Regions from separate parts of the Nonomuraea sp. NPDC049028 genome, predicted to be linked through region 4. Evidence: riboswitches for the same ligand, from Rfam matches in the RefSeq annotation. Region 4 holds a riboswitch; each other region holds the start of a gene.

Region 1 (7,405 bases), on a different contig from region 4:
CCGCATCGCCCGCGCACAACGTCAGAGAACTCTTCAACACCTACGCCACAACTTTCGCCACCCGCGACGTGGACGCGATCGCCGCGCTGCACTCGCCCGGAACCCAGTTCTGGCTGCACAACGGCGAGCAGCCGGTTCAGGGTCGATCCGCGCTCCGCGACAGCTTCGCCTTGCTGTTCGCCCAGTGGCCTGACCTGGGATTCGACATCCACCGGGTCATCATTGGTGAGCGGCACTGGGTTCTTGACTGGGCTCTCACCGCTGTTCTCACCGACTCCGGCGGCAACCGGCGGCCGATCCGCTTCGACTGCCTCGACGTGGTCACGCTTGACGAGAACGGGCTCGTCGAACGCAAGGACACCTTCATCGATCTTCCTCAGGCGCAGGCAGCGCTGACCGCCGTAGCGGCCGGGTCCGGGGGTCATTCATGACGCCAATGGCCGGTGCGGTCCTGCGCAACCCGATGACGCTCGCGCACGGCCCTTGTCACCAGGTGGCACTCCTTGCCAGGGTGCCGCACTCCCGACTGCACCGCCACATATTCGCCACGTTAGGTATTCGTACAGTTACGGAGGTTGTTTGTTCGGGGCGTGAGGAGTTGGGCGTGGGCAAGCATGAGGGCGCGACAAGCGCACGTACGAGGAGTTCGATCCGCCCAAGGACGAGGACAACAAGGGTGACGGGGGCGGCACAGGAGATGGCCGACACAGCAGCGGGAAGCGGAGGTGACGCCGCCGGACCTCGACAACCGCATCAGCGGCAAGATCAACGCGATAAGCGGTAATCGAGAGCCGGTCACCCGGCACCCTCGAGGAAGCGCTGAAAGCCGTGCCGCGGCACCTGTTCGTGCCCTCGGTGGGGCTGGCTCTGGCCGATGACGGGCCTGTGCTCATCGATTGGGGTGGCGATCCAGACGCGTGGTGGGCGGCCGTCTACGGGCCGGCCGCCATCGTGACCCAACTCGACGAGGGCGCGACCGCCCTTCGCGCCACGGAAGGCCGCTACAACTGCTCCAGCTCAGCCCTCGGTACCGTGGTCGGCCTGCTCGGACTGCTGAATCCCCGGCCTGGACACCGCGTGTTGGAAGGAGGTACCGGCACGGGCTGGACCGCCGCATTGCTGTCACATCTGGTCGGCGAGGACGGCAGCGTGACATCTATCGAGGTTGATGAAGGTCTCGGTGAGCAGGCGGCCAAGTCCTTGGCCGCGGTCGGGGCGCAGCCGCACCTGATCGTCGGTGACGGCGCGGCCGGCTGCCCTGACCGGGCACCGTACGACCGGGTACACGTCACGTGTGGCATTCACACCGTGCCGTACGCCTGGATCCAGCAGGCCGCTCCCGGTGCGGTGGTCGTCGCACCGTTGTTGACGTTCTTCCGGCCAGGGTGTCAAGCTCGACCTGGCTCGGTCGTCGAGATGGCGGTGGAGCGCTGGGATGTGAGTCACCGGTTCAGGGCCGGTGGTTGACACCGCATCGTTGCGCCGTTCGACCGGTGCTGGGCCATGTCCGGATGGCTTTCGCGAAAGGTCGGCAGGCGATGAAGATCGCTTTCTTGGGTGATGTCCATGGTTGTGTGCTGCACGCGCTGGGTGCGGTCGTGGCGCTGCGGAAGCGACGGGAGATCCGGCTCGACGCCGTGATCCAGGTCGGCGATCTGGGCGCCTACCCGTCGTTCGATCGGTGGGACGAGGCCAGCCGTCGGTTCGGCCGGGATCATCCCGCTCAGGGGGACTTCTTCCGGCTGCTCGATCCGTCGCCGGCCTTCGCCGAGGGGGTGCGCTCGGCTCTCGGGCGGGTCCCCGGTGTGCTGTTCGTCAGCGGCAACCACGAGGATCACGACTGGCTGGCATCCTTGCACGACGCGGCGGGCGCCGAGGTCGTGCCGGTGGATCCCCTCGGCGCCTACCTCCATGTCGCCTGCGGGAACGTGGTTGAGGTCGCCGGGCAGCGCGTGGCGTTCCTGGGGCTTATCGAGGTTCCGGGGAAGATGGATCTGGACGAGAGCGCGTACGCGCGGCTGATGGCGGTCAGACCGGGTGACGTGGACGTCCTGGTGACTCATGACGGCCCGTACGGGATCTCACGCGACCGGCGCGGGAACGTACAGGGCTCGGCGAAGCTGACCGCACTCATCGAGCACCTGCAGCCGCGCCTGCACGTCAGCGGCCACTACCACCACCCCAACGGCCCCCGCCGCTACGGCCGCACGACCTCCTACGCGCTCGCCCAGTTGGTGCGGCCCAAGACCACCAAGTGGGAGCCGGAGCCCATCAACCCCGAACAACGGGTGACAGCTGGGAGCATCGGCCTGCTCGACACCGAAACCGGTGACTTCGAGTACGTACAAGATGATTGGCTGGCCGGTATCAGCGGGGACGCGTTGGACCTCGCCGAACTCATCGCAGTCCACTCCTGAAGCACGGCGCGATCAGGAGATGGACGACCAGGCGCGCAGGGAGCTTGCGCAGCCGCCGCTCACTGCACCCGCACTTCTCGATTCGGCGGCTCGTCTCCCCACACCGCGCCGACGAGCCCGTCCGGCGAGACGGGTCGCCCGTCGGAAACCGAGGCGGCGAGCCGCGTTCCTCCGCTGACCGGGCCGCGGCCGGTCAGCGTTCGGCCGCGAGGGTGACGCCCAGACCGATGAACACGCTCCCGGTCGCGGCGTCGATCCGGCGGCGCACCGCCTGGCGGCCGCGCAGCCAGCCGCCGATCCGCCCGGCCAGCACGCCGACCGTCGCGTCGGCCAGGAACTCCAGGACGATCAGGACGGCGCCGAGGATGGCGAACTGCAGCCAGACCGGCCCCGCCGCGGGATCGATGAACTGGGGCAGGAAGGCGACCATGAACGTGAACGTCTGCGGATTGGCCATGGAGGAGACCACGCCATTGAGGAAGGCCCGCCGACCGGACATTCCGCGGCTGGCCGGATCGTCGGCCTGGCCGTTCTTGCGGTTGCGGATCATCTGGACGCCGAGGTAGATCAGGTACGCGGCGCCGGCGAACCGTAGCACCGTGAAGACGACCGGGAACGTCGTCAGCAGCACGGCGAGCCCGGCGGCGGCCGCGGCGATGTACAACGCGTCACCCGTGATCACGCCGGCCGTGGCCAGCAGCCCGGCGCGGGGCCCACCCCGCAGACCGCATCCCAGCACGAACAGCATGTCGGGTCCGGGGGTGATCAGAGCGACGATGGTGGTCGCCGTGAAAACGGCGAGCAGGTGCGGATCGATCGGCATGCGATGATCTTTCCACCTCTGGTGTCGGCGCACCGCTTCGGGGACGCCGCTCGGGGGGTGCCAGAGGCGCCAGGCCAGCTGTCAGGCGGCGTAGTGCGGGTAGCCGTAGCCGACGACCTGGGAGGTGGGACGGACACGCTGCTCGACCTTGCCGTTGCCGGTGTTGCCCTCGATCGTGGAGATCGTGCCGTCGCCGTTGTCCTTGACCACGAAGCCGACGTGGCTGATGGAGCTCAGGTCCTTGCTGCCGCTCCAGGAGTAGAAGACCACGGCGCCGGGCTTGGCCACGGTGCCCCAGCGGTGGTTGGCGGCGAACCACTTGGCGTGGGCGACGGTGTAGGCGTCCCAGCCGACCTGGGAGCGGGCGCCGGTCTCCTCGCCGACCCAGGAGACGAACATCGAGCACCAGGCGGCGTTCAGGTAGTCCTGCCTGCTGCCGCCGTCACGCTGGACGGTCTCGGCGGCGCGGGCCGAGTTCATATACCACTTCTGGAACTTGGTGCCGCCGCCGTTGGCGTCCTCGGACGTGCCGACCTGGGCCTTGGCCAGGTTCAGGACCTGCTGGGCGGTGACGTTCACCTGGGCCTCGCCGTTCCTGCCGCCCTGCGCGGAGGCGGGGGCGGCCTGAGCCGCGATGGGGGTGTGCCCTGTGGGGGTGGTGGCGGCGTTCGCCGCGGTGTGGGCGCCGAGGGCGGCGGCGGTGAGGGTCGCGCAGAGCGCGATCTTGGCATAGCTGATCTTGGGGGTGCGGATAATGGTGATTACTCCTTGCTTCCATTCCGCTTACCGGGTTAGCTGACGGGCTCGGGCGTGGAAGCTGCCCTACGACACGTTGACGTGCCGATTAGCCCCGATCGAGACATGGGTCCCCGGTCCCGCGCACAGGCGGGTTCAGCGGTCACAGGTGATTGCCTGTGATGCATGCGATGGGTATAACGTCCGTACTCGGACTTTGGTGGTGCGGCCAGAGGGATACTCACTGTCTAGGCCAGGCGCACAGAGGGGTACAACGCACCCCTGACCTGGGTAATTCCATCGCCATGAAATCGCCATGCCCAGCCCGGCCGGCTCGTCGATCCGTCAAGTAGCGGGGGTGTCTTGTTGAAGTCGCGCCAGGGCGCGTCTGGAAAAGGTTCGCGTACGGTCTGTCGAATTCGCCTCGCCCGTCCGACGTAGAGGCGTACCGACCGGACAGACGGCCAAGGAGACCCTCATGCCCCAGTACGCGATCCTCATCTTCGACAACGCCGGAGCCGGCGACTACACCCCCGAGCAGCAGGCGGCGAGCCAGCGGCACGCCGACGACCTCGTCGACTCCGGCGCCATGATCGCGGCCTACGCGCTGCGGTCCGCCGACACCGCCACCTCGTTGCGCGGCGACGTGGTCACCGACGGGCCCTTCATCGACGCCAAGGAAGTCATCGCCGGCGTCTGCGTCATCGAGGCCCCCGACCTGGACGCCGCCCTGGACCTGGCGCGTCGCAACCCCGCCGTCCAGTGGGGCCGTGGCGGCGTCGAGGTGCGCCCCGTCGCGGGCGGCATCGCGCCCACCGCCCGATGACGGCCGCGGCGGACGCGGGCCAAACCGACGCGAGCCAAACGGAGGCGGGCCAAAGGGAGGCGGGACGGGCGGACGCGGGTCAGGCGGTGGCTGACGCGCATCGGCGCGAGTGGGCTTTCGTGCTCGCCGCGACCGTGCGCGTCGCGCAGGACCTGGACCTGGCCGAGGAGTGCGTACAGGAGGCGTACGCCGCGGCGCTGTCGGCCTGGGAACGCGACGGTATCCCCGCCAACCCCGCGGCGTGGCTCACCACCGCGGCCAAGCGCCGGGCGATGGACGCGATCCGCCGCGAGCGGACCTTCCGGTCGAAGCTGCCACTGCTGGTGGAGTCCGACGAGCTCGCTCCGCGCAGGCCGGCGGACCGTGATGAGGCGGACGCGGTGGAACTGGAGGATGCCGTACCCGACGAACGGCTGCGGCTCATCTTCACCTGCTGTCATCCCGCGCTCGCGCAGGAGGCGCAGCTCGCGCTCACGCTGCGGCTGGTGTGCGGGCTGCCGACCCCGGACATCGCCCGGGCACTGCTGGTGTCGGAACAGACGATGGCCGCCCGCATCACCCGGGCGAAGAAGAAGATCTCCGTCGCCCGCATCCCCTACCGGGTGCCGCGCCCGGCGGAGCTGCCGGACCGGCTGGCAGCCGTACTCGGCGTGCTCCACCTGCTGTTCACCGCCGGGCACACGGCCCCCTCGGGCCCCGCGCTCGTGCGCGCCGACCTGGCCGACCGCGCGCTGCACCTGGCCCGCGCGCTGCGAGAGCTCATGCCCGATGAGCCAGAGGTACGAGGGCTGCTGGCACTGCTCGTGGTCACCGACGCCCGGCGCGCGACCCGGACCGGCGCCGACGGCCGGCTGCTGCGGCTCGAGGAGCAGGACCGCTCGCGGTGGGACCGCGGCGCGCTGGCCGAGGCGCACGAGCTGATCGTGGCCGGCCTGCGCGGTGGCCGCGCCGGGCGCTACCTGCTGCAGGCGGCGATCGCCTCCCTGTACGCCGAGGCGCCGTCGTACGAGCAGACGGACTGGGCACAGATCGTGGCACTCTACGACAGACTGCTGGCCCTCTGGCCCTCACCGGTGGTCGCGCTGAACCGGACCGTGCCGGTGTCGATGGCCCATGGACCGGCGCTCGCACTGACGCTGGTGGAGACGCTGGAGCAGGATGGCCGGCTCTCCCGCTACCAGTACCTGCCGGCGATCAAGGCGGACCTGCTTCGGCGGCTCGGCCGTACGGACGAGGCGGCGACCGCGTACCGGCAGGCGCTGGAGTTGACCGACAACGAGGTTGAGCGGGCCTTCCTCGCCGAGCGTCTAACTGATCATGATCCGGGCAGGACCTCGCTTGTCCTACGTCTCGGCGTACTACCTCGGCCGGTTGGGCGATGACGAGGCCCGCGACAACGACGGCGCGGTCATCCCTGACCGCGGCTGATGCCGCCTTCACTTATCGGTGTTCGTGTCCGCGGGCACGACCTCGCCGACCGTGCCCAGCAGGCGGCGCAGCTCGTCGTACTCGATCGGGCGCCCGAGCCGGAGGGCGGCGTACTCGCCTGCGGCGCCGCCCTGCGCGGCGAGTTCGGCGCACGCCGCGTGCCACTCGTCGTGGGCCTTCCGCACGGCCTGGGCCGCGCCGGGGCTCTCGAGGTCCGACAGGTCACGGAGCCGGACATAGGTGTCATACGCCTCACGCTCGGCGGCGGATCCCTCGGCGGGCGGCGGCAGCCGCTCGCCGAGCAGTTCGAGGAAGACCCTGGAGCGGCCCAGCTCGGAGAACTGCCAGGCGGTGACCGCGGTGCCGCCGTCCCCGAGTGCCTGCGGCGTGGCCGAGGCGAACAGCCACACGCCCAGGTCGTACAGGCCGCTGATCGAGCCGCCCGCGCTGATCCGCAGATCAGGGCTGAGGGCGCGCCCGCGCACGTCCTCCGCCGAGCGCACCGCCTCAAGCAGGCTGTCCCTGGCCACCTCCATGTCGCCCACGGACCTGGCGAGCTGGGACAGTCCCGTCAGCGCGTTCATCTCCCATGTCACCTGCCCGGCCGCGCGGGCGCGCAGCGCGGCTTCGGTGAAGAGCGCGGCGGCCTCGGCGGGGCGGCCTTCAGTCACGAGATCGTCGGCGCGCAGCGCGAGGTCGCGGATGGGGTTGCCCCAAGCGGGGAAGGGCGCGGGAGTGCGCCGGGACAGCCACGAGCGCAGCTGCTTGTCCAGGTTCGTGTGCCCGCGCACGCCCATCAGCAGCGCGAAGGGATGGGTGTTGAACGTGAGCGCCTGCTCCTGTCCCCAGGCCAGCCGCTCCCGGATTCCGCTGCGGCGGATCGCCATGGCCCGCGCCTCCAGCCGGCGTGCGCCCTCCTCGTCGCCGCGCTGCTGCGTGATCACCGCCAGGCCCAAGAGCGCGTTTCTACGCAGGTACGGGCTGTCATCCGGCGAGAGAAGCTCGTGATCCAGGTCCACCGAGCCGAGACCGTGCCTGGTGATCAGGCGGCTCCAGGCAGTGTGCCGGGCCTGGGCCGCCATCCGCGGCAGGCCCAGGGCGGAGAAGCGGCGGGCGCACTCCCGCCAGGTGGCCAGCACCTCGTCCTCCAGCCCGAGATACTGGTAGATCTCCGCC
Region 2 (7,405 bases), on a different contig from region 4:
GCCACCTGACACGGCACGGTCGCTCGGCGCGGCACGGTCGTCTGGCGCGGCACGGTCGCTCGCTGTGGCACGGTCGTCTGGCACGGCGCGGTCCCTTGGTGCGGCGCGGTCGTGTGGCGCGGCGGTACCGCCTGACGTGGCGGGGTCGCTTGATGCGGCGTCCTCGCCGGGCTGTGGTGCCGGGTTCCGATCGGGGCCCGCGTCGTCGTCAGGCGGCGGCATGCTGTCGTCGGTGCCCTGCAGATCGTCCATCCGCGTTCCCCTTACGCAAGCTGGTCCCGCACGTAGTCGCGCCACCGTGCCGTCAGCGTCCCTGCCGAGAGCCCGAGCCTGGTGAGCCCCCGGTCGATGCCACCCGTCTGGGCATCACGGTAGAGCCTCACCAGAGTCCCCTCACCGAACCGCTCGGCGATGAAGCGACACGCCAGCCACGCCTCCTGGTACGCCCGTGCCAGACGTGCAGGCTCCCGGCTGGACGGTGCGAATGCCGCAGGCCCTGGCAATTCGCCCGGCAAGTGCCCGGCCCGCACCTCGGCGGCCAACTCAGCGGCGGCCACCCGGACCGGCAACCCCGCGTCCCGGTAGCCCACGTAGTCGGCGAACCCCTCATAGAGCCACACCGGCAACCGCTTCGTCCCGGCCGCGACGTGAGTGAGCTCGTGCGTGAGCACGATGTCCCGCCCGGTGGGGGTCAGCCGGGCGAAGTTCTCGGGCACCACGACCACTCTCCCGCCATCGGCCACCGCCGCCAGCCCGTCGACACTCCCCACCCCGGCCACCCGAGCAGCCTCGGCCGCCGAGCCGGGCACGAGCACCACGGGCCGTACGGGGCGGCCGAGCACGGCGGAGACCCGCGACCCGGCGGCATCGGCCCGGCGCGCCAGATCACGAAGCGACTCGGGCGCCGCGTGCTGACCGACGACGACCGAACGCACACCTCGTACGACCTCGGAGCCGTCCCCCCAGAGTCCCCGCGCCTCCGCCGGAAGCTCACGATCACCGGCCGCCGGGGTGTGGACGGTCGCCGACTGATCAGGCCCACCGGTCGACAGGTCACGAACCGCTGCCGAGAGGCCGTCCGTCCCTGGAGACCGGTGCGGGGCGGCGCTGGCCGAGGCGAGGGCCAGGAGCAGCACCCCCACCCCCAAGACTCGGCGGCTCACCTGCACGGACACGTTCCCCGATCGTAGTCGTCCCGCGCCGCGAACCGGCCGTCGCGGAGAGACCCGGCTCCTCGTCGCGCAGAGGCCCGGCACGTCGTCGCGCAAAGCGTCGGCTCGTCGTCGCGGAAGGGCCCGGAACACGCGAAGGTCCCGTCCCAGCTGGGACGGGACCTTCGTGACGGTCTTGCAGGCCGGATCAGGCCGGACTTACAGGCCGGGACGCACCGCGCCCACGAACGACGCCTTGCGCCATCCGCTGAGCTTCTCGACGCGCACCGTCGAACCCGTCCTCGGCGAATGGACCATCTTGCCGTTGCCGACATACATGCCCACATGGCCGAGCCCATAGAAGAACATCAGGTCACCTGGCTTCAGATTCTTCCAGGAGACCTTCTTCTTGATGCGGGCGAACTGGCTGTTCGTCACGCGCGGGATCTTGACGCCGGCCTTCTTCCAGGCGTACTGGACGAGACCGGAGCAGTCGAAGGAACCAGGTCCTGTGGCCCCGTAACTGTACGGGTCACCGATCTGGTCCTTGGCCACGGCGACGGCCGTACGGGCCTTCACCTTTTGCCGAGCGACCGCTGTTTGTTGCGCGACCTTCTTCACGGACCTGACGGCTTTCGCCGCTGTATTGGTCCCGGAAACTTCGGCCGCATCACGCGTTGTCGCCGCCTGCGCCGTCGGGGCAGGGAGGACCAAACCTCCGGCCGTCACGGTCATCGTGAGCGCTGCGCCACTCAGGGCAATGCGGGACAGACGGGGGTTACTGGGGGAGGTAGACAGGATTTCTCCTTGGGACTTCCACGAACGCCTACCGGGTTAGCTGACGGATTCGGGCCTGGAAGTCGCCCTACGGCGCAATACGCGCCGATTCACCCCTGATCCCGGGAGCGGGATCGCTGGGTCCCCGGCTCCGTGCCTCCTGGCTGCACGGACTCGGCAGGCCACCGCCACGTAATGACATGTAGAAGGGCGGCGACCTAACGGATTTCTTTTCTGTCCACATCGGGGACCCGATGGAGAGTCGCGACGCCATGGCTTGTTCGCCGCGACGCCAGAAGCTACGCCCTTGAGTAACGAGCTGGCAAAGCCGTCATGGGGTTGTCAGGATCACTCAGAGGTGTCAGTAAAGTCCCCAACCCCAGCTGGAGCGCCGGGTTATGTTATTCAAATGTGACCCTTCTCACACTTGACGACACAGTGATCTGTCAGGTCCCTTTTGTCACTCTTGTCACACTGGTCCCGCTAGCAACACGCCCAGAGGGCGCGTGATCGTGTCGCGACTGCGCGGATGTGGCCGTCGCCAGGGTCGCCGACGGGCCGGGATCAGTGATCGTCGTCACCCGCTGAAGGCGTTCCAGCAGCGTTCAGCGACCCGGCCAGCGGCATCGGCCTGCGCGCCGAGGTCCGGCGACCAGCAAATCGGGATCAGTTGAACAGCCGGTCGGGTGCAGTTGAATAAGCGGCCAGAGCCCGTTGAACAGCCGGTCGGAGCCCGCTGACCACCGGGCCGAGTTCGTTGACCACCGGGCCGAGTTCGTTGACCACCCGGCCGAGGTCCATTGACCACCCGGCCGAGGTCCATTGACCACCGGGCCGAGGTCCGTTGGCCGGCAAGCCGGCAAGCCCACGTGGACCGCCAAGCGTTAATCGGCGGACCATCCGGTCCATGGCCACCGGAAACCACGGACCGGGTCAAGAGGACGCACGTCACGGCGCCCAGCGCGCTCCACCGGAGGAGCGTGTCCCTGGACAGAGCCCAGCCACGGACGGCGGGTGGGGCTCACCGTGCTTGCCGTACAGAAATCAGTGGTTCTTCACCCGGAACAACCTACGGACGGATAGCTCCCACCAGGGTGCCGCCATAGGAGGACAGAGTGACGACCTTGACCACGTCGCCGGTCTGGGGGGCGTGCACGATCTGCCCGTTGCCCGCATAAATGCTGACATGCCCAAGCCCTGAGCTGAAGATCAGGTCGCCGGGCTGCAGGTCCTTCAGATCCACCTTGCGGGACGACCCCCAGGCCCACTGCTGCCACGTGGTCCGGGGCAGCGACACGCCCCCAGCGCGCCACGACGCCTGCGTGAGGCCCGAGCAGTCCCAGCCGCTCGGTCCCGTGCCGCCGAACACGTACGGCTTGCCCACCTGCGCGTAAGCGAACCTGAGCACCGCCGCCGCGTTGCCGGAGGCCGAGCCCGTGTACTTGATGCCGGTGCTGTTGGGGTCACCGGTCTTGTAGGCGCCGAGCTTGTCCAGCAGCTTCTTCTGCTTCGCGATCAGCTTGCGGACCTCCGAGCGCTCCTTCTCGACCCCGTCGCGCTCCTTGTCGGCCGCCTGCAGCGCCGCCTCGGCCTTGTCGCGTTCGTCCTTGAGCCCGCGGTTCTCGCGATCGAAGGCCGCCAGCCGCGCCACCTTCTCCTCCGACAGCTGCCCCGCGAGCGCCATGCCGCCCAGCAGGCCCGTGGGATCCGGCTGGCCGATCATCGTGGGCCAGGAAGTGGCGTCGGGGCCGCGCGTGTAGGTATCGACGGCCATGTCGATGACCTGGGCGCGCAGGGTGGCGACCGTCTCAAGCTTGCGTTTGTAGCTGGCGTTCAGCTTGCCGTATTCGCCTTGGGCCGCCTTGTACTTCTCGGTCGCCGTGTTGTAGCGGTCGACGACCTTGTCGGCCTGATCGTTCAGCTTCTTGAGCTTGGCTTTCGCCTGTTTGATCGTGGGCTTCGGCGCGGCCAGTGCCTCGCTTGTGGGGAAAAGCAGCAGCCCGATCGCGAGTCCCGCGGCCAGTGGCGCCCGGCCAAACCTCACAGTGTCGCCTCCAGGGGAATATATCTGGGGCGAAATGGTACAGAAGTGGCGGGTGTGCTTTCACCCTAACAACCGATTCGTAATCTACGCGCGGCCCAGCCTGCGCAGCAGCAGAGCCGACGGAACCGGTCTGGCTCCCATACGCCGGACGGACTCGGCCACCTCACGGTCAGAGGAGACCACCGCCATGGCCCGGCCCGGCGGCTCGGCGCGGACGAGCTGGCGGATCAGGTCGTCGGCGATCTCGCCGGGTGCGCTGAAGAGCACCCGCACCCCGCGCGGCGCCACCACCTGGACGGGCGCGTTGAGCTCGGCGCCGTCGAAGACCACGGTCACCTCGACCCTGGTCTGCGCGACCAGCCCGCCGAGGCCGGTCATCAGCCGGTTGCGCTGATCGGCCAGGGTCAGCGTGCCGTAGCCGGTCTTGGTCACGTTGTAGCCATCGATGATCAGGTGCACCTGCGGCAGCGCGAGCAGCTGGTCGAGCAGCTGCGGGTCGTCGTCGGCCAGCGCGCGGGCGGGCACGCCCCTGACGCCGGGGCGCTCGCCCGTGAGCGCGGCCACCGAGTCGGCGGGCCTGCTGATCATGGTGGGCAGAGCCAGCTCCCTGCGCAGCCCGGCGGAGGCGTCCTGGAGCGCGTCGAGCAGCACCCTGACGCGGGCGTCCTCGATGCTCCTGCCCTCACGCGCGGCCCGGCGCGAGGCTTCGAGCTGCTTCTCCACGTCGGCCAGCCGCTCGCGGAGCCGGCGCAGCTCGGACTCGCCCGCGCTGCCCGCGGCCGTGGCGGCGGACCTGGCGTCGTCGGCCGCGTGCTCCATCTCCTCGGCGCGGCGCACCGCCGCCTTGCTCCGCTCGCGGGCCTCGTGGAGCTTGCGGCGCAGGTCGGAGTTCTCGGCGCGGGCCGCCCTGAGCTGCTCGCGCAGCCGGTCGGACTCGTCCTTGGCGGCGCTCTTCTGGGCGGCGAGCTGCTCGCGCAGCCGGGTCACCACCTCCTCGCGCTCGGTCCCCTCGGCCGCGACCGCCGACTGCTCGAGATCGGCCCGAGCGGCCTCGACCATCTCCGCCCAGCCGACCGGCCGCGTCAGATAGGCCGCGGCGGCCACCAGCACGGGGTCGGCGGCGGGTGGCACGTTGCCCTCGATCAGCGAGGCGACGAGCTCGGGCCATCCGGCGGCCACCGACTCGGCGACCACCTCGCGGAACTCTTTGTCGTTCTCCAGCTGGGCGGCGATGGGCGCGCTGCCCAGTTTGGCGCGCTTGCGCGGGTCGAACTTGGCGATGCCGCGCAGCGGCGGCGGAATCGTGGCAGCGGGCATGGACCCGAGGACCTGCGCCGCCAGATCGACGACGTTGAGTCTCACCTGCTCGGGAAGCGGGCGAGACAGACCTTCACCCGCTGAACTCATCCCACGGTCCCTTCGTGACATGCCCTTTCAGACAAGGGTACGGCTGTCGTGTACCTGTCCGTAACGGCAGGTCGGATATGGACAAGCGCTTGCTAGGGGTATACGACTGGGCCGGGACCCGCGTTCACCCGGTGTTCATCCAGGAGGCCCACCGTGACGGACGAGATGCGCACCTCCACCCGTGACCTGGAGGAACTGCACGATCGGCTGGGAATCTGGCTCAGCGGGCGAGTTGACCGGCCGGTGACGGTGTCCGAGCTGTCGAGGCCGATGGAAAACGGCATGTCCAGCGAAACGCTCTTCTTCACCGCGTCCTGGCCCGGAGAGCGCGTCCGGTGCGTGGCCAGGATGGCGCCCGCCCAGGAAGCGGTGCCCGTCTTCCCTTCCTACGATCTGCGGGCCCAGTTCGAGATCATGCGCTCGGCCAGGGAGAAAGCTGGAATTCCAGCACCCAGGGCCCTCTGGTTCGAGCCCGACCCCGGCCCGCTGGGCACTCCCTTTTTCATCATGGAACGGGAGGATGGTGACGTACCGCCCGACGTCCTGCCGTACACGTTCGAGGGCTGGATGCTCGACGCGGCGCCGCATGATCGGCGCCGGCTGCAGGACGCGACAGTGGCGATCGTGGCCGCGCTGCACGACGCGCCGTTCACCGAGGGGGACCTGGCCGTACTCCCGGAGGGCGGGCTGCGCCGCCACGTGGACGGGCAGCGCGCCTATTACGAGTGGGCGCACGGCGGGATGCGGATCCCGCTGCTGGAGCGGGGCTTCGACTGGCTGGAGGCGCACTGGCCGCGCGACCCTGGACCCGACGTGCTCTGCTGGGGCGACGCCCGCATCGGGAACGTGATGTATCGGGACTTCAGGCCGGTGGCGGTGTTCGACTGGGAGATGGCCGCGGTGGGGCCGCGCGAGCTCGATCTGGCGTGGATGATCTTCCTGCACCGTTTCTTCCAGGACATTACCGAGGCCATCGGCATGCCCGGAATTCCCGACTTCATGCGACGCGAAGACGTTTGCGGGAAATATCGGGAGCTGACGGGTTATCAGGTGCGGGACATGGAGTTCTACGAGATGTACGCGGCGCTGCGGCACGGGGCCATCATGGCCAGGGTGTGGCAGCGCCGGATCCACTTCGGCGAGCAGCCCATGCCGGACGACCCCGACGACCTGGTGCTGCACCGGGCCACGATCGAGCGGATGCTCAAAGGCTGGCGTCGTACACCGTGAGCGCGATCTGCACCCGGTTGTTGAGGTCCAGCTTGGTGAGGATCCGCGAGACGTGCGCCTTGACCGTGGCCACGCTCATGTAGAGCTCGCGGCCGATGGCGGCGTTCGACTTCCCCTGGCCGACGGCCAGCGCCACGTCGCGCTCGCGCTCGCTGAGCTTGGCCAGCAGGTCACGGGCCCTGTCCGTACGCCGGCCCGCGTGGCCGCCGTCCTCGGAGACGTGCGTGATGAGCTGGCGGGTCACGGCGGGCGACAGGATCGGCTCGCCGGCCGTCACCTTCCGGATCGCCTCGACCAGCTCGCGCGGCGGAATGTCCTTCAGCAGGAACCCCGCCGCCCCCGCGCGCAGCGCCCGCACCACCTGGGCGTCGGCATGGAAGGTGGTCAGCACCACCACCTCGGGCGGCGACTCGGCCGCGCGCAGCGCCTCCGTCGCGGTGAGCCCGTCGACGTCGGGCATCCGGATGTCCATCAGCACCACGTCGGGCCGGTGCGCGGCGATCAGCGGCGGCACCTCCGAGCCGTCGCCCGCCTCGGCCACGATCTCGATGTCGCCCGTCCCGCCGAGGATCATCGACAGTCCGGCTCGCACCAGGGCGTCGTCGTCGACGATCAGCACGCGGATCGGCGCGGTCATGCGTCCTCCCGGGAAGTCTCCACCGGCCAAGGTAACCAGGCGCGCACCAGGAAGTCGCCTTCGCGGGTCGCGCCGTGCTCGAGTCGCCCGCCCGCGAGCTGGGCCCGCTCGGTCAGGCCGATGAGCCCGGCACCGGCTCCGGGGATGCGCGTGCTCTGG
Region 3 (7,405 bases), on a different contig from region 4:
AAAACGAGACCGATCACCCAGTTCGCGATGCCGAAGATGACACCGTCGATGATCCTCGCCACGAGCCGCTGCCACCACTCGGCGAGCGGGGCCGGGGCGCCGGGCGGTTGGACCCCGTGCGGCTGCGGCTGCCCGTAGCCGGGCTGCTGGCCGTACTGGGGCTGCTGACCGTAGCCGGGCTGGCCGTACTGCTGCTGCTGACCGTAGTCCGGCTGGCCGTACTGCTGCTGGCCGTAGCCGGGTTGCGACGGCTGCTGCTGGCCATAGCCCGGCTGGGACGGCTGCTGCTGCCCGTAACCGGGCTGCTGGCCGTAATTGGGCTGCTGGCCATAGCCGGGCTGCTGGCCCGACGGTGGCTGCTGGCCGTACTGCTGCTGGCCGTAGCCGGGTTGCGACGGCTGCTGCTGCCCGTAGCCCGGCTGGGACGGCTGCTGCTGCCCGTAACCGGGCTGCTGGCCGTATCCAGGCTGGGATTGCGGTTGCTGACCGTAACCGGGTTGCGATTGCGGCTGCTGACCGTAGTTGGGCTGGCCGTACTCGGGTTGCTGACCCGAAGCCTGCTGCTGACCGTATCCGGGTTGCTGACCGTAGCCGGGCTGCTGGCCGTAGTCCGGTTGCTGACCGTAGCCGGGCTGCTGCCCGTACTGCGGCTGTTGTCCGTACTGCGGTTGCTGCGGCTGCTGGCCGTAGCCCGGCTGCTGCTGACCGTACTGCGGCTGTTGGCCGTAGCCCGGCTGCTGCTGCCCATAGTTGGGTTGCTGACCGTAGGCGTCGTCCGCCCGGTAGCCAACGACCGTCGCATCCGGGTCGGGCTCGCCATAGGGACGGCCCGTGTTGTGATGTCCGTATTCAGATCCGCCAGGCGCAGAGTTCTCGCCGGATTCGTCCTGTGGATACGGCGGCTGTCCGGTGCTCACCGTGTCACCTCGCTTCGAGTGCGCATGTGGCACGTGTCAGGACACATGCCTGTGCTGCCCAACGTATCGACATAGGTATCAACAATCACCTTTCCCATTAGTCAAGGTCCGCGTCACCCGATGTCAGGTGGAGAAGCATGCGGGTGTTCCCCAGGGTGTTGGGCTTGACGTGTTCGAGGTCGAGGAACTCGGCGACACCCTCGTCGTACGAGGCCAGCAGCTCCGCATAGACCTCGGGTGAGACCGGAGTGCCCTGTACGGGGCGGAATCCATGCCTCGCGAAAAAATCCACCTCAAAAGTCAGACAGAAAACCCGGCGCAGGCCGAGTTCCCGGGCCGTTTTGATCAAGGAAGAGACGATCCGGTGCCCGATTCCGAAGCCTCGGAACTCCGGATCAACGGCCACCGTGCGAATCTCCGCGAGATCCTCCCAAAGCACGTGCAGCGCGCCACAGCCGACCACTTGGCCGCCGCGCTCGGCGATCCAGAACTCCTGCACGTCCTCGTACAGAGTGACGGTGGCCTTCTCCAGAAGCCGGGGCCCGGCGCCCGCGTAGGTGTCGACCAGGAGACGGATCGTCCTGACATCCGGCGTGCGAGCACGCCGGACGACGACTTCCGTGTCCGGGACTGTCACTTCGGCGACCTGCTCCATGGGTCTCCAGCGTACAGATCCGATTACGGCCTCCCCGTAACTCTGACGTCTCTCCCATCTCATGACATCTCGTGGTTGATCGAGCACGATGAGGGATCCCTTGGCCCTCAGGCTTCCATGCCTTGACGAACTTGGTGCAAAAAGGACATAAAGTTTGTCCTGCACCGGCAAGCACGAGATCACCTCGTGACCCTTCGGTTGTGAAACCTCTACAGACTTGGCAGTTCTGGTTGAGCACGAACCCGGAGTGCACTAGTGTCCAGCGACGATGTCACCCACGCGAGCCAGCGTGGAGACGCGCCCAATCCCCGTAAGGGGAGCCGGGGACCCGCCGGTGGCGACCTCATCCCGACGCCACCACCCATGGGGTGAATCCGAGCGAGTCGTTCGGTAGGGCTGCTCCGGCCCGAACCCGTCAGCTAACCCGGTAGGCGCCGATGAGAGGAGCTGGTTGGTGAAGCAGACCCGCGATCGCGAGACGAAGCCGGCGGGCGCTCAGGCCCGCCCTTCTGAGCTCCGGAAGATCCCCACCCGGTTGGGTGTCATCGCGGCGACCATCGCCACCCTCCTCTTCGCCGTACCCGTCGGCTCCGCCGTCGCCGATCCCAAGCCCTCGCTGAAGGACCTGTCCAAGCAGGCCGAGGAGCTCCACACCCAGATCGAGACGCTGAGCGAGGAGTTCAACGGCCAGCGGGAGAAGCTCAAGACCGCCAAGAAGTCGGCTGAGGCGGCCAAGAAGACGCTGTCCACCAGTGAGGCCGATCTGGCCGCGAAGCGCGCCAAGGCCGCGCTGCTGGCCCAGAACGCCTACATCAACGGCGGCTTCGGCCAGGCGCTGGCATTCGGCACCTCCGACGACCCCGAGAGCTTCCTCGACCGGGCGGCCACCACTTACGCGCTGGAGCAGCAGCAGGGCTTCGAGGTCAACCAGGTGACCACGGCCAGGCAGGCCGCCGAGCAGGCAAGGGCCAGCGCCAAGACGCGCATCGACGAGGTCGAGAAGATCGTCGAGGGCCTCGGCACCAAGCGCGACAAGATCACCAAGCTCGTCGCCAAGGTCGAGAGCAGTCTCTTCAAGCGGGCGATCGGCGAGGCGGGCCGTCCCGGCACCCGGGCCACGCGGGTCGACCTGCCGGTCATCGGCGCCGGCAAGGCCGCCACGGCCGCCAGGTGGGCGCTCACGCAGCAGCTCAAGCCGTACGTCTGGGGCGCCGAGGGGCCGACCTCGTACGACTGCTCCGGCCTCGTGATGGCGGCCTACCAGCGGGTGGGCATCTCACTGCCGCACTACACCGGCGACCAGTGGACGGCCGGACGGCACATCTCCAAGGAGGAGCTGCGCGCCGGCGACCTGGTCTTCTTCTATGGTGACCTGCACCACGTCGGCATCTACATCGGCGGCGGCATGATGGTCCACGCGCCGCAGACCGGCGACGTCGTACGCATCGCGTCCATCGCCCGCCGCCCGTTCGCGGGCGCCGTACGCATCGCCGACTGACCTCCGGACACCACGACAAGCACTCTGACAGCTGGGGCCCGGGCGGCTGGGCCGGTCGAACGGTCAGATGAGCTGGCGGCGGGCGGCCCAGGCCACGGCCTCGATCGCGGTGGCGACGCCGATGCGGTCGCAGATACCCCGAAGTCTCCGGCGTACCGTGCGTCCACTGATATCCAGTCGTCTGCCAACCCGATCAACCGTGACCCCCTTGGCAAGCTCCGCCAGCAACGCCAGATCCGCGTGGCTAAGCTCGACGCTCTCAGTGAGCACATACATCGGGAGCCCTCCCCCCAACAGCAGAACTCGAGACGTCTATGTCCGAGCAGAGCTGCAGCTCGTCTCGCAGACGGTAAACGCATTCTGGAAAGGTCGTCAAGCCAGCGGATACCGCCCTCTGACCATCGCCATTGACATGATCGGCTGTATGTGAAGTACTCGCCATATGTCGGCACACTTCGGGGCCCGATGAGGGATCACAGGCGCCCTTACAACGGCTCCAGCCCGCTCCCCAAGAGCGCCGCGAACCTGCTGAGCGCCGAATCCGTAAAACGCGAATATTCTTCGCATTCAATATGCGAAATATCGGAAATGTGGCTGCTTAGGGCAGTCTTTTGTACCCCCGCGCCGCCGGGTCAGCAGCGCCCGCCAAAGACCATGAACGGTTCATGCGCCAGAGGGAGAAGCCACTCGGCGCAGGCGGCCGGGAGATGCCCGCTCCCCGCGTTAAGGGACTGGCGAACGCCGCCGCCCGCGTTCTCCTACTCGCCGCAGGAGATCGGGCCGCTGTCAACCCGACAGCGGCCGGTACGGCCCGGCGTGGGAGCCGGGCCGACACTCTTCGGCGGCAGCCGGGTCAGTGGGTCGGCTTGACCAGTGGGAACAAGATCGTTTCCCGGATGCTCTTGCCGGTGAAAGCCATGATCATCCGGTCGATCCCGGCCCCCATGCCACCCGTGGGCGGCATGGCGTACTCCAGCGCCTGCAGGAAGTCCTCGTCCAGCTGCATGGCCTCCGGGTCGCCCCCGGCGGCCAGCAGCGACTGCTCCACCAGGCGCCGGCGCTGCTCGACCGGGTCGACGAGCTCGGAGTAGGCGGTGCCCAGCTCGGTGCCGAACCCGATGAGGTCCCACTTCTCGGTCAGCAGCGGGTTGTCGCGGTGCTGGCGGGTCAGCGGGGAGGTCTCCAGCGGGTAGTCCATGACGAACGTCGGCTGGATGAGCGTGTGCTCGACGAGGGCCTCGAAGATCTCCTGGACGAGCTTGCCCTGGCCCCACTTCGGGTCCCAGTGGATCTCACGCCCGTCGGCGAGTTTCCGGACCTGCTCCAGCGGGGTCTCCGTGGTGATCTCCTCGCCGAGCGCCTCGGACACCGCCCCGTACAGGGTGATGCGCGGCCACTCGGGGATGCCCAGGTCCACCTCGACGCCGTCGTGGACGACCACAGAGGTGCCCAGAGCGGCCACGACGGCCTTCTGGTACATCCGCTGGGTCAGGTCGGCCATGTCGTTGTAGTCGAGGTAGGTGCCGTACGCCTCGATCATGGTGAACTCGGGGTTGTGCGTGGAGTCCGCGCCCTCGTTGCGGAAGTTGCGGTTGATCTCGAAGACCTTCTCGATGCCGCCGACCACGAGCCGCTTCAGGTAGAGCTCGATCGCGATGCGAAGGTAGAGCTCCATGTTGTACGCGTTGATGTGGGTCTTGAACGGCCGGGCCGCCGCGCCGCCGTGGATCGGCTGCAGCATGGGCGTCTCGACCTCGAGGTAGCCCTCCTCGTGCCAGAAGTCGCGCACCGCGCGCACCGTGGCGCTGCGGACGCGGGCCATCTCCCGGGCCTCGTCGTTGACGATGAGGTCGACGTAGCGCTGGCGTACGCGGGCCTCGGGGTCGGTGAGGCCGACGTGCTTCTCCGGCAGCGGGCGCAGGCACTTGGCGGTGATCTGCCAGCGGTCGGCCAGGATCGACAGCTCGCCGCGGCGGGAGGTGATGACCTCGCCCTCCACACCCACGTGGTCGCCCAGGTCGACGTCGCGCTTCCAGGCCGCCAGCGACTCCTCGCCGACCTTGTCGAGCGAGATCATCACCTGCAGGTCGCCGCTGCCGTCGCGGAGTGTGGCGAAGCAGAGCTTGCCGCCCACGCGGTTGAGCATGACGCGGCCCGCGACGCCGACCTTGTCACCGGTCGCGGTGTCCGGGTCGAGGGCCTGGTATTTCTCCCTGACCTCCGCGTTGGTCGCCGTGCGGGGAAAGGTCACCGGGTAAGGATCGACGCCCTCACTGCGAAGGCGGTCGAGCTTCTCCCTCCGGATGCGCATCTGCTCGGGAAGTTCGTCGCTCACAGCATCAAAGAGTAGGGGATATGGCGAACTGCAAGGGCTCGTCACCTCTCTGCAGGGTGACTGCAAGAGCTCTCCCGTACCAATGACACATCGAGCTCAGGGGGGAACCGGCAAGGCGCCGGCCCAGGGGGAGCTCAAGGAGAGATCATGATGAAGAAGCTCGCGACCGGCCTCGCCGCCGTCGCCGCCACGAGCGCGCTGGCCTTAGCGCTGCCCTCGGCCGCCAGCGCCAGCACCGCGGACTCCGACTCCTGGGGCCCGGTTTACTCGCAGCACTACCAGGCCAAGGCCTCCGGCTGGGTCAGTGTGGACTGGAACGACGACGACCACGAGTCGAACACGATCACCGTCAAGGGCAAGCTCTGGGACCTGGACCACCGCAGCTACGACGAGGGCGGCAAGTGCGCGTACGTGAAGTTCCAGGCCAGCGACTTCGACGACAACTGGTCGACGGTCTACACCAAGAAGTACTGCGGCTACCCGGCCTTCAAGCGCTTCTCCTTCGACAGCGACGACGTCTCCAGCCTCCGCGTGAAGGTCTGCCAGATCGACCTCCACGGCTCCTACCCGCGCAACTGCGGCAGCTGGAGCGACCTGTACACCGGCGACTCCGAGTAACCGGCCAGGTAGCGACAGTCCACGAACGCAAGCGGCCCCCTCACCCGAGCGGGGGGCCGCTTGTTCATGTCGTGTTCCGGTTGTAGATCAGCCGCAGGCCGATGAGCGTCAGCCACGGCTCGTGCACGTCGATCGAGCGTGACTCGCCCACCACCAGCGCCGCGTGCCCGCCGGTGGCCACCACGGTCACCTCGTCGGGGTCGTCGGCCAGTTCGGCCGTCATCCGCTCCACGATGCCGTCGACCTGGCCCGCGAAGCCGTAGATGATGCCGGCCTGGAGCGCCTCGACGGTGTTCTTGGCGATGACCGAGCGCGGCCTGACCAGCTCCACCTTGTGCAGCTGGGCGCCCGCCGCCGCCAGGGCGTCGACGGAGATCTCGATGCCGGGCGCGGTGACCGCGCCGATGTACTCGCCCTTGGCCGACACCGCGTCGAACGAGGTCGCGGTGCCGAAGTCGACGATGACGCAGGGGCCGCCGTACTGGTCGATGGCCGCCAGTGCGTTGACGATGCGGTCGCTGCCGACCTCCTTGGGGTTGTCCATGCGGACGGGCACGCCGGTACGTATGCCCGGCTCCACGATCACCGCGGTCACGTCGCCGTAGTAGCGGCGGCACATCTCGCGCATCTCGTTGAGCACACTCGGCACGGTCGAGCAGATCGCGATGCCGCTGACATCGGCTCCCTTGAGCAATGGAGACTGGGCGAGCAGCCCTTGGAGCACGACCGCGATCTCGTCGGCGGTGCGGCGGGCGTCCGTGGCCAGCCGCCAGTGCTCGATGACTTCCTCGCCCTCGAACAGGCCGAGCACCGTGTGCGTGTTGCCGACGTCGATCGTTAGCAGCATCGATTACCCCCGTAGATCCAGTGCGATGTCGAGGGCCGGCGCCGAGTGCGTGAGCGCTCCCACCGCAAGGTAGTCAACGCCAGTTTCGGCCACAGCACGGGCCGATTCCAAGGTCAACCCTCCACTAGCCTCAAGCTTCGCCCGATTTCTCACGATGTGGACGGCTTGGGCGGTCTCCTCGACCGTGAAGTTGTCGAGAAGGATCTCCTCGGCGCCTTCTTCGAGCACCGGGCCGAGCTGGTCGATCCGGTCCACCTCCACCTCGATCGGCAGCTCCGGATAGCGCTCTCTCACCGCGCGGAACGCCTCGGCCACGCCGCCGGCGGCCACCACGTGGTTGTCCTTGATCAGCGCCGCGTCCGACAGGGACATCCGGTGGTTGACGCCGCCGCCGCAGCGCACCGCGTACTTCTCCAGCGCCCGCAGTCCGGGCAGCGTCTTGCGGCTGTCACGCACCCTCGCCCGGGTGCCGCTGACCGCCTCGACCCACCTGCCGGTCAGTGTCGCGATGCCGGACAGGTGCGTGAGCAGGTTG
Region 4 (7,405 bases):
GGACCTTAAGGAGTCGGACCTTAAGGAGTCGGACGGAGTTCAGTAGGCGACCGTGATGCGCCGGCGCGGGTGCTCGCCCTTCTCCACCTCGTCGGCGATCGCGATCGCGTAGTCCTCGGCGGAGATGCGGCTGTTGCCCTCGGCGTCCGTGAGAAGCTGGTCGCCGCCGACACGGAAGTGTCCGGTGCGCTCTCCGGGCGCGATCTCCGCGGCCGGGGAGACGTAGGTCCAGTCGAGGTCGTCGACCTCGCGGTAGAGGCCGAGAGCGCTCCGCTGGGCCAGCGCTTCCTTCTTGTACATGTCCGGGAAGCCGGGCGTGTCGACCAGGTCGACACCGGGCGCCACCTCCAGGCCGCCGGCGCCGCCGACGACGACGAGCCGCCCGACCCCGGCGGCGCGGACGCCGTCGATGAGGGCGCGATGAGCGTCGAGGAACGGCCCCTCGGGCTCGCTCCCGTCGCGGGGCGGAGCGATCGCGCAGATCACGGCGTCATGGCCGCGGCCCAGCGTGGCGGCGTCGCGCACATCTCCCTTAACCGGTCCCGACCTGCTGACACCGGTCACCTCGTGGCCGCGGGCCGCCAGCTCGGCGGCGATGCGCTGACCGACCATGCCGGTCGCGCCAAAGAGAAGAATTTTCATATTCTCCAGAGTATCCATTGGATACTGGCGAGCTGGGCCGAGAATAATGTGAGCAATACTCTTAAATGTCGCAAGCAATACCCCTAATCAGGAAATCTCCGTCGCGGTTAGGTTTTTCTCCACCTTGGCCGTAGACATCTTTAACCTCATACATATCTCGCTTTATCCGATCACCCGGCCGTCATCCGCCGCTCCTACGCTGTCCCAGTCCTCATGACGGCGTGGGAGGGTCACGTGCTGGGACTGGATGACTGCCTGACCGAGGTCATGGCGATACCAGGGGCGTTGGACGCGATGCTGGTGGACCAGACGAGCGGCATGGCCGTGGCCATCAGCGGACCGCCGCAGGGCGTGGACGCCGAGAGCTCCGCCGCCGCCCTGACCGAGACACTGCGCGCGACCATGGACGGCCTGGCCCGCTCCTGCCCCGGCGAAACTGTCCGGATCGACGACATGCTGGTCACTACCGACAAAGGCCATCATTTACTGAGATTCCTCGAAACGGTATTCGAGGGGCCGCTCGTCATTTACCTGCGCCTCGACCTGGAACGGTCGAATCTCGCCCTGGCGCGATACCGCCTGCTGAACATCTCCCGCCAATTGCTCACCTGAGCCATGGCACCGCTGGACACGCTTCTGACCGGTCTAGCCCGTGAACGGGCCACGGGCGCCCTCCGCGTGGGCCGGGCCGGGACGATCTTCCTCAGCGAGGGCCGGGTCACGTACATGGAGTGCGCCCAGACCCCCGGCGTCGAGCGGCTGCTGGCGGCGCGCGGGCGGCTGCCGGAGACGGCGCTGCGCAGGCTGCAGGCCGACGGGGGCTGCGCGCGCCTGCTGGAGGAGGGGCCCGTCACGCTGGGCGAGCTGCAGTACTGCGTGCTCGGGGCCGTCCTGGACGCCGCGTTCTTCCTGCTGCCGGCCGGCGGGTCGCGGCCGAAATTCCGGCCGGGCGAGCAGCACTGGCTGGGCGGGCAGTGGTTCTTCGACGTGGCGGGCCTGCTGCGGGAGTGCGCGCGCCGCCGCGCCTATCTCGCGCAGATCTGGCCGTCCGCGCAGCTGGACACGGCTCCGGTACGGCCGGCGCAGTGGCTGCCGGGCAGCGGGGTGACTCTGGACTCGGTCCAGTGGGAGGTCCTCACCGGGGCCGGGGCCGAGGCGACACCGCTCGACCTGGCCAAGCGGATCGGCAGGTCCGGCTATTCGGTGCTGCTGGCCGTACGGAGGATGGCGGCGGCCGGGCTGCTGGCACCGCCCGTGGAGCCGACCACCACCACGCGCGCCCCGGAAGAGAGCGCGACGAAGACCGGTGAGCACAGGGCGAAGACCGCCGGAGACGGGCAGGGGGCGCTGCCGCAGCGGGGGCGCGTGGCCGCCGGCCAACGACCGCCGCACGATCCCCGCACCCCGGGCCTGCCGCTCGGCCCGCCGGTCACGGCGGACCCCACGGACCTGGCCCTGCTGATGCGCCTGAAGAAGGCGCTGGAGGAGCTGACATGAGGTTCCCCCGCCCGCAAAGGAGGCCACCGGTGGAGCTGCGTGAAGAGGTGCTCAGGGAGATGGTTCTCCTGCGCGAGCGCACTCCGGACATCAGCGGGAGCGTCGCCTGCACGGTTGACGGCATGAGCATCGCCTGCGACAACGCCGACGACAGTGGCGAGCAGGTCGCCGCGCTGTCCGCGGCGCTGCTCGCGCTGAGCAGGCGAATGACGATCATGACCGGCCAGGGCGTACTGGAGGAGACGCTCATCTCCGGCACCGCCGGCTTCGCCGCCTTCTACGCGGCGGGCCCCACCATCGTCCTCGCAGTCCTGGCTGAGCCCGGCACCAATCTCGGGCTGCTCCGGCTGGAGGGGCGCAAGACGGCGGCCAGCGTGGCCGCCATCTCAGCACGGATTCACTGAGCTTGAACGGAGGAAGGCATGGCCAGCATGGACGTCTCTCTCAAGGAGATGATGACGATCGACGGCTCGCTCGGCGCGGTGATCGTCGATCACGGCAGCGGCATGGCGCTGGGGGCGCTCGGCGGCTCCAAGGACCTGGATCTCCAGGTCGCCGCGGCGGGGAACACGGAGGTGGTCAAGGCCAAGCTGCGCACGATGGACTCGCTGGGGCTCAAGGACTCCATCGAGGACATCCTGATCACGCTCGGCGGCCAGTACCACATCATCCGGCCGATCACCGGCCGCGGCGGCAAGGGGCTCTTCCTCTATCTCGCCCTGGACCGGGCGCGGGCCAACCTGGCCCTGGCCCGGCACCAGCTCCGCGGGATCGAGGAGAAGCTGGAGGTCTGAGAGATCCGGTGGCTCGCGTCCGGGCGCGGCGGACACGAGCCACCGACCTCCACCGATCCCTGAACAGCCTGGTCCCTGAACAGCCTGATCCCTGACCGGCCTGATTCCTGGTGCGTCAGCTCGTGGTGAGCTTGGTGATGGCGCCGACGATGTCCGGCCAGAGCGGCCGGGGCAGGTCGTGGCCCATGCCGGGGAACGTCAGCAGCGTGGCGCCTGGAATCGCCGCCGCCGTGGCGTGGCCGGCGGCAACCGGGACGAGCCGGTCGGCCTCGCCGTGAATGACCAGGGCGGGGATCCCCAGCGTGCCGAGCTGCTCCGTGCGGTCGCCGGAGGCCATGATCGCGGCCAGCTGCCGGGTCGTGCCCGGCGGGTCGAAGCACCGGTCGTACGCCTGGCCGGACAGCCGGAGGATGCGTTCCCGGTCCATGTCGAAGCCGGGCGAGCCGATCACCGCCCACGTCCTCAAGGACTGGGCGAGCACGGCGTCCCGATCGGTCGGGGGCGCGGCGAGCAGCACCGCGCTGGCCTCCGGCGTGGGCGGGGCCACGTCCGGGCCGGGCGTCGACATGATCGAGGTAAGGGTCAGGACCCGTTCGGGGTGCCGGATGGCGAGCGTCTGGGCGATCATGCCGCCCATCGAGGCGCCCACGACGTGGGCGGCGGGCCAGCCGAGGACGTCCATCAGCCCGGCCGCGTCGTCGGCCATGTCGTCCAGCAGATACGAAGAGGACGTCCCCAGTGTGGGAACGCCCTCGTCGTGCAGGTGTGTGGAGAGTCCGGAGTCACGGTTGTCGAATCTGACAACGTGATGGCCCTGCTCCGCCAGGAGCTCGCAGAGCTCGTCGTCCCAGTGGATGAGCTGGGCGCCGAGCCCCATGATGAGGAGCAGGGGACGTCCGCCGGGTGAGCCGAAGGTCTCGTACGCGATCTCGATGCCGTTCGCGGCTGCAAGCGTGGTCACGAGGTCAGAATGACATTCTGTTTCCCGCGACGCAAAGACCGCCGGCTCCGAAACCGACGACCATCAAGGCCGTCGGCTCCGGACCTGACGGCCGTCAGCAAGACCGTCTTCGGACCTGACGGTTGTCAGCGCCGGACGAGCTTGCGGATCCGGTCGCGGCCGACCGTCACGCCACCGCCGAACATCGCCAGCGCGACCGCCGCGGCGGCGCCACCGATGGCGTTCGACTCGACGATCTTCTCCTCAGCCTTGTCGGCCTTCTTGGCGGCCACCGGCACGGCCTTGGCGGGAGCGGGCTTGACCGCGGCGGGCTTGTCGCCCTCGGCCACGATCTTCGGGGGCTTGGCGGGGTTGCGGTCCACGACGGCGTACGCACCGGTCGAGAAGGGCTGCGGGTAGTTCTTCTTGCCCGGACCGCTACCCCACTTGGTGATGACGTAGTCGATCTTGATGTGGCCCGCGCCACCGTTGCCGTCCACGCCCAGCGTGCTGGAGTTGAAGCGGCCACCGGTCAGGGCGGCGAAAGTCTTGGCGTCGAGGTCGAGCATGACGCCGCTGGAGGACGGCACGCCCGGACCGCGGTCGCCGACGAAGAAGGGCATCTTCTTGCCCTTGTAGACGACGTAACCCTCGGTCATGAGCGGCCAGCTCGGGCTGGCGGCGAGCCCCTTCTGCATGGGCTTGCCGCTGGCCGGCAGCCCGGTGTCCCCGGCGCGGCCGGAGGAGTCGTCCCAGAAGTAGGACGCGGTGGTCTTGCCCTTGAGCAGGACCTTCTTGTCGTTGCCGGTGTCGGCGTGTGCGGCGGTGCCTGCGCTGATGGAGATCGCGCCTACGAGGGCGGCGGTGAGCATAGCAGAGCGAACAGACATGAAGCAGTGAAGTCCTTTATACGGGAAAAGGGGATCGCGCTCGTGAAAGGTGGGCGTAGCCGGGCAAGACGCCAAACGGTCGCTACGCGGAGCGTGGAAGAGCGGGGGGAAGGCGCCGGTCAGTCTGCGGACGACAACACGCGGGCTGGCGGCACGACGCGGGGGTTACGCATGCGGTAGGTGTCCTCTCCATCTCGCCTACCGGGTTAGCTGACGGGTTCGGACGTGGAGATGCCCTACCGACCGAGGTCGGATTCACCCCTAAGGAACGTTGGTTCCCCGGTTCCCGCGAGCGGGATTCGGCGCCTGCCGGTTGGTACTCCCCTGTTGAAGCCCCAAAGTCACCGGCTGGTAACTCCATGAACTATAGGTACCGAACCGGACAAAGGCAAACATAAGCCCATGAAACGGGCGAAGATCTACCTAGAGGGTCAAGAAAAAAGGGGGGTACGGCATGCCGTACCCCCAGAAAAGCTCAGGTCAACCGCCGCTCTTCCGCCTGAAAGAACGCTTGCTGGCGGCGGGCCCGTGAGCGCCGTGAATCTTGGAAGGGTCGTTGCCCCTGCCACCCGCGCTCGAGTCAGCATGCTGGTTACGCTTGCGCTCCAGCGCCTCGCGGAACTTGCGCTTCATCTCGTCCTCGGGAGTTTCGTCGACTTCCGGCTCCGGTGTTTCCGCCATGAGGACCTCCTGGTGTTGGGGACAAGGACAGCTTCGCATGACGGCGCTCAGGACGCGAAACTGGCCTCGACCTTGGGCTGTGGGGTTTCCCGGTCGATCCGCACACCGGGCATGGCGATCAGGGCGACCAGCGCCACGAGGGCGCCCGCGACCCCCAGCGAGGGAATGACCAGGGCCGCGGCCGAGGCGTGCGCGGCGGCCAGTCCGTGCAGCGGCGCCTCGGTGGCGATGACGGAGGTGTAGGCGGTGCCGGCCAGGGCCAGGGCGACCGAGCCGCCGATCTGGCGGAAGAACGTCAGGTTGGCCGAGGCCGTACCCATGTACTGGGGCGGCACCGAGTTCGACACGGCCACGGTCAGGCCGGAGAGCATCGGGCCCATGCCGAGGCCGATCAGCGCCATCCACCCGACGAGCACCCAGGGCGGCGTGTCCAGCGTCAGACCGGCGCACAACAGCGTGCCCACGACCAGCAGGAACGGCGCCGCCACCAGCCACGGCTTGTAGACGCGCGTCCGGCTGATCAGCGCGCCCACGACCATGCTGCCCACCACCATGGCCAGGGTCAGCGGGTAGATCCGCAGCCCCGACTCGGTGGCGCTGGCGCCGAGCGCCTCCTGGAAGTAGCGCGGCAGGAACACCACGCCGGCGAACATGCAGAAGGCGGTGAAGAAGGAGGTCACGTTGACCAGCGTGTACGTACGGTTCCGGAACAGGTGCATGGGCATGATGGGCGCCTCGGCCCGCATCTCCACCACCACGAACACCACGAGCGACACCAGAGCCAGCACGATCGGCCCGATCACCGGCACGCTGGTCCAGGTGTGGCCGTCGAGCCCCTTCTCGGTCAGGCCGATGAGCAGCGAGCTGATGCCAACTGTGAAGACCCCGATGCCCAGGTAGTCGGGCCGTCCGCCGCCATGTCCCGGCCGGCGCGGCAGGCGCAGCACGATGATCGCGATCAGCACCAGGCCGATCGGCACGTTCACATAAAAGGCCCAGCGCCAGCTCGCGTGGTCGGTGAAGAGCCCGCCCAGGAACGGCCCGGCGAGGTAGCTGAGCGCCATCACTCCGCCCATCGCGCCCTGCACCCGGGCTCCGCCCTTCTCCGGCGGGAACAGTTCGAGCACCAGGGCGATCGACAGCGGCAGCAGCGCGCCCGCGCCCAAGCCCTGCAACGCGCGGAACAGGATGAGCTGCGTCATGTCCTGCGCCACCCCGCATAGCGCCGACCCCAGGAGGAACACGGACATGCCGATCAGCAGCAGCGGCTTCCTGCCGTGCTGGTCCGACAGCCTTCCATAGAGGGGCACGGTCACGGTCGAGGTCAGCAGGTAGGCCGTGACGACCCAGGTGTAGAGATCGACGCCGCCCAGTTCCGTGATGATCCGCGGCAGGGCCGTACCGACGATCGTCTGGTCGAGCATTCCTAAGAACATGCCGCCGAGCACGGCGACCAGCAGGAGGCCATCGCCTCTGCGCTTCGTGTCAGTATTCACGTGTGGAGAGTGACATGTAAGGATTGACATGTCAACACTTTGCTATGCTTGCCGACATGTCCCTACGGATCGCGCTGCTCGGGCTCCTCGACGCCAAGGGGCCGGCCAGCGGCTACGACCTGGCGAAATCCTTCGAGCGGTCGCTCAATCACGTCTGGCAGGCCGGGCATACGCAGATCTACCCGGAGCTGGTGAAGATGGCCGCCGACGGGCTGGTGGCGGTCGAGTCGGAGGGGGCGCGCGGACGGAAGATGTACGCGATCACGCCCGAGGGCGCGGAGCAGGTGCGCTCCTGGCTGGTCGAGCACGAACCGGTCGGTGCGATACGCAGCGAGGTGGCCCTCCAGGCGTTCCTGCTTCCGCTGCTCGACAGGGAGTCGGCCATCGCGGTGGTCGAGCGCATCAGGGCGGGGTTCCAGCAGCGGCTGGCCGTCCTGGAGTGCAAACCCGAGGACGGGTCGAGGC

Evidence for each region. Region 4 has a riboswitch for cyclic di-AMP ahead of ACGFJ2_RS12830 (hypothetical protein). Riboswitches for the same ligand answer to the same signal wherever they lie in the genome.
Region 1: linked by a shared signal. The riboswitch ahead of ACGFJ2_RS24375 (CHAP domain-containing protein) and the one ahead of ACGFJ2_RS12830 (hypothetical protein) in region 4 are both predicted to bind cyclic di-AMP.
Region 2: linked by a shared signal. The riboswitch ahead of ACGFJ2_RS24665 (C40 family peptidase) and the one ahead of ACGFJ2_RS12830 (hypothetical protein) in region 4 are both predicted to bind cyclic di-AMP.
Region 3: linked by a shared signal. The riboswitch ahead of ACGFJ2_RS20935 (C40 family peptidase) and the one ahead of ACGFJ2_RS12830 (hypothetical protein) in region 4 are both predicted to bind cyclic di-AMP.

What each region holds. Positions count from the first base shown of each region.
Region 1 is NZ_JBICTR010000006.1:213,889-221,293, forward strand. Features, by position in the region: gene ACGFJ2_RS24355 (nuclear transport factor 2 family protein) at 1-431, shown strand, start outside; gene ACGFJ2_RS24360 (methyltransferase domain-containing protein) at 829-1,467, shown strand; gene ACGFJ2_RS24365 (metallophosphoesterase) at 1,539-2,417, shown strand; gene ACGFJ2_RS24370 (LysE family translocator) at 2,611-3,240, opposite strand; gene ACGFJ2_RS24375 (CHAP domain-containing protein) at 3,322-3,819, opposite strand; cyclic di-AMP (ydaO/yuaA leader) riboswitch at 4,006-4,147, opposite strand; gene ACGFJ2_RS24380 (YciI family protein) at 4,454-4,801, shown strand; gene ACGFJ2_RS24385 (RNA polymerase sigma factor) at 4,888-6,183, shown strand; gene ACGFJ2_RS24390 (hypothetical protein) at 6,238-7,405, opposite strand, start outside.
Region 2 is NZ_JBICTR010000006.1:274,084-281,488, reverse strand. Features, by position in the region: gene ACGFJ2_RS24675 (M48 family metallopeptidase) at 1-252, opposite strand, end outside; gene ACGFJ2_RS24670 (hypothetical protein) at 264-1,175, opposite strand; gene ACGFJ2_RS24665 (C40 family peptidase) at 1,371-1,886, opposite strand; cyclic di-AMP (ydaO/yuaA leader) riboswitch at 1,960-2,118, opposite strand; gene ACGFJ2_RS24660 (hypothetical protein) at 2,595-2,729, opposite strand; gene ACGFJ2_RS24655 (C40 family peptidase) at 2,998-3,972, opposite strand; gene ACGFJ2_RS24650 (NYN domain-containing protein) at 4,057-5,334, opposite strand; gene ACGFJ2_RS24645 (phosphotransferase family protein) at 5,533-6,609, shown strand; gene ACGFJ2_RS24640 (response regulator) at 6,584-7,246, opposite strand; gene ACGFJ2_RS24635 (histidine kinase) at 7,243-7,405, opposite strand, start outside.
Region 3 is NZ_JBICTR010000005.1:294,072-301,476, reverse strand. Features, by position in the region: partial or broken gene ACGFJ2_RS20950 (RDD family protein) at 1-71, opposite strand, end outside; gene ACGFJ2_RS20945 (hypothetical protein) at 108-992, shown strand; gene ACGFJ2_RS20940 (amino-acid N-acetyltransferase) at 1,015-1,572, opposite strand; cyclic di-AMP (ydaO/yuaA leader) riboswitch at 1,861-2,021, shown strand; gene ACGFJ2_RS20935 (C40 family peptidase) at 2,027-3,070, shown strand; gene ACGFJ2_RS20930 (LuxR C-terminal-related transcriptional regulator) at 3,134-3,346, opposite strand; gene lysX (bifunctional lysylphosphatidylglycerol synthetase/lysine--tRNA ligase LysX) at 3,924-5,405, opposite strand; gene ACGFJ2_RS20920 (hypothetical protein) at 5,553-6,023, shown strand; gene ACGFJ2_RS20915 (type III pantothenate kinase) at 6,088-6,870, opposite strand; gene ACGFJ2_RS20910 (L-aspartate oxidase) at 6,874-7,405, opposite strand, start outside.
Region 4 is NZ_JBICTR010000003.1:415,983-423,387, forward strand. Features, by position in the region: gene ACGFJ2_RS12800 (NAD(P)H-binding protein) at 40-642, opposite strand; gene ACGFJ2_RS12805 (roadblock/LC7 domain-containing protein) at 877-1,254, shown strand; gene ACGFJ2_RS12810 (hypothetical protein) at 1,258-2,139, shown strand; gene ACGFJ2_RS12815 (roadblock/LC7 domain-containing protein) at 2,169-2,543, shown strand; gene ACGFJ2_RS12820 (hypothetical protein) at 2,562-2,933, shown strand; gene ACGFJ2_RS12825 (alpha/beta hydrolase) at 3,049-3,894, opposite strand; gene ACGFJ2_RS12830 (hypothetical protein) at 4,020-4,763, opposite strand; cyclic di-AMP (ydaO/yuaA leader) riboswitch at 4,944-5,078, opposite strand; gene ACGFJ2_RS12835 (DUF5302 domain-containing protein) at 5,244-5,444, opposite strand; gene ACGFJ2_RS12840 (MDR family MFS transporter) at 5,492-6,940, opposite strand; gene ACGFJ2_RS12845 (PadR family transcriptional regulator) at 6,997-7,405, shown strand, end outside.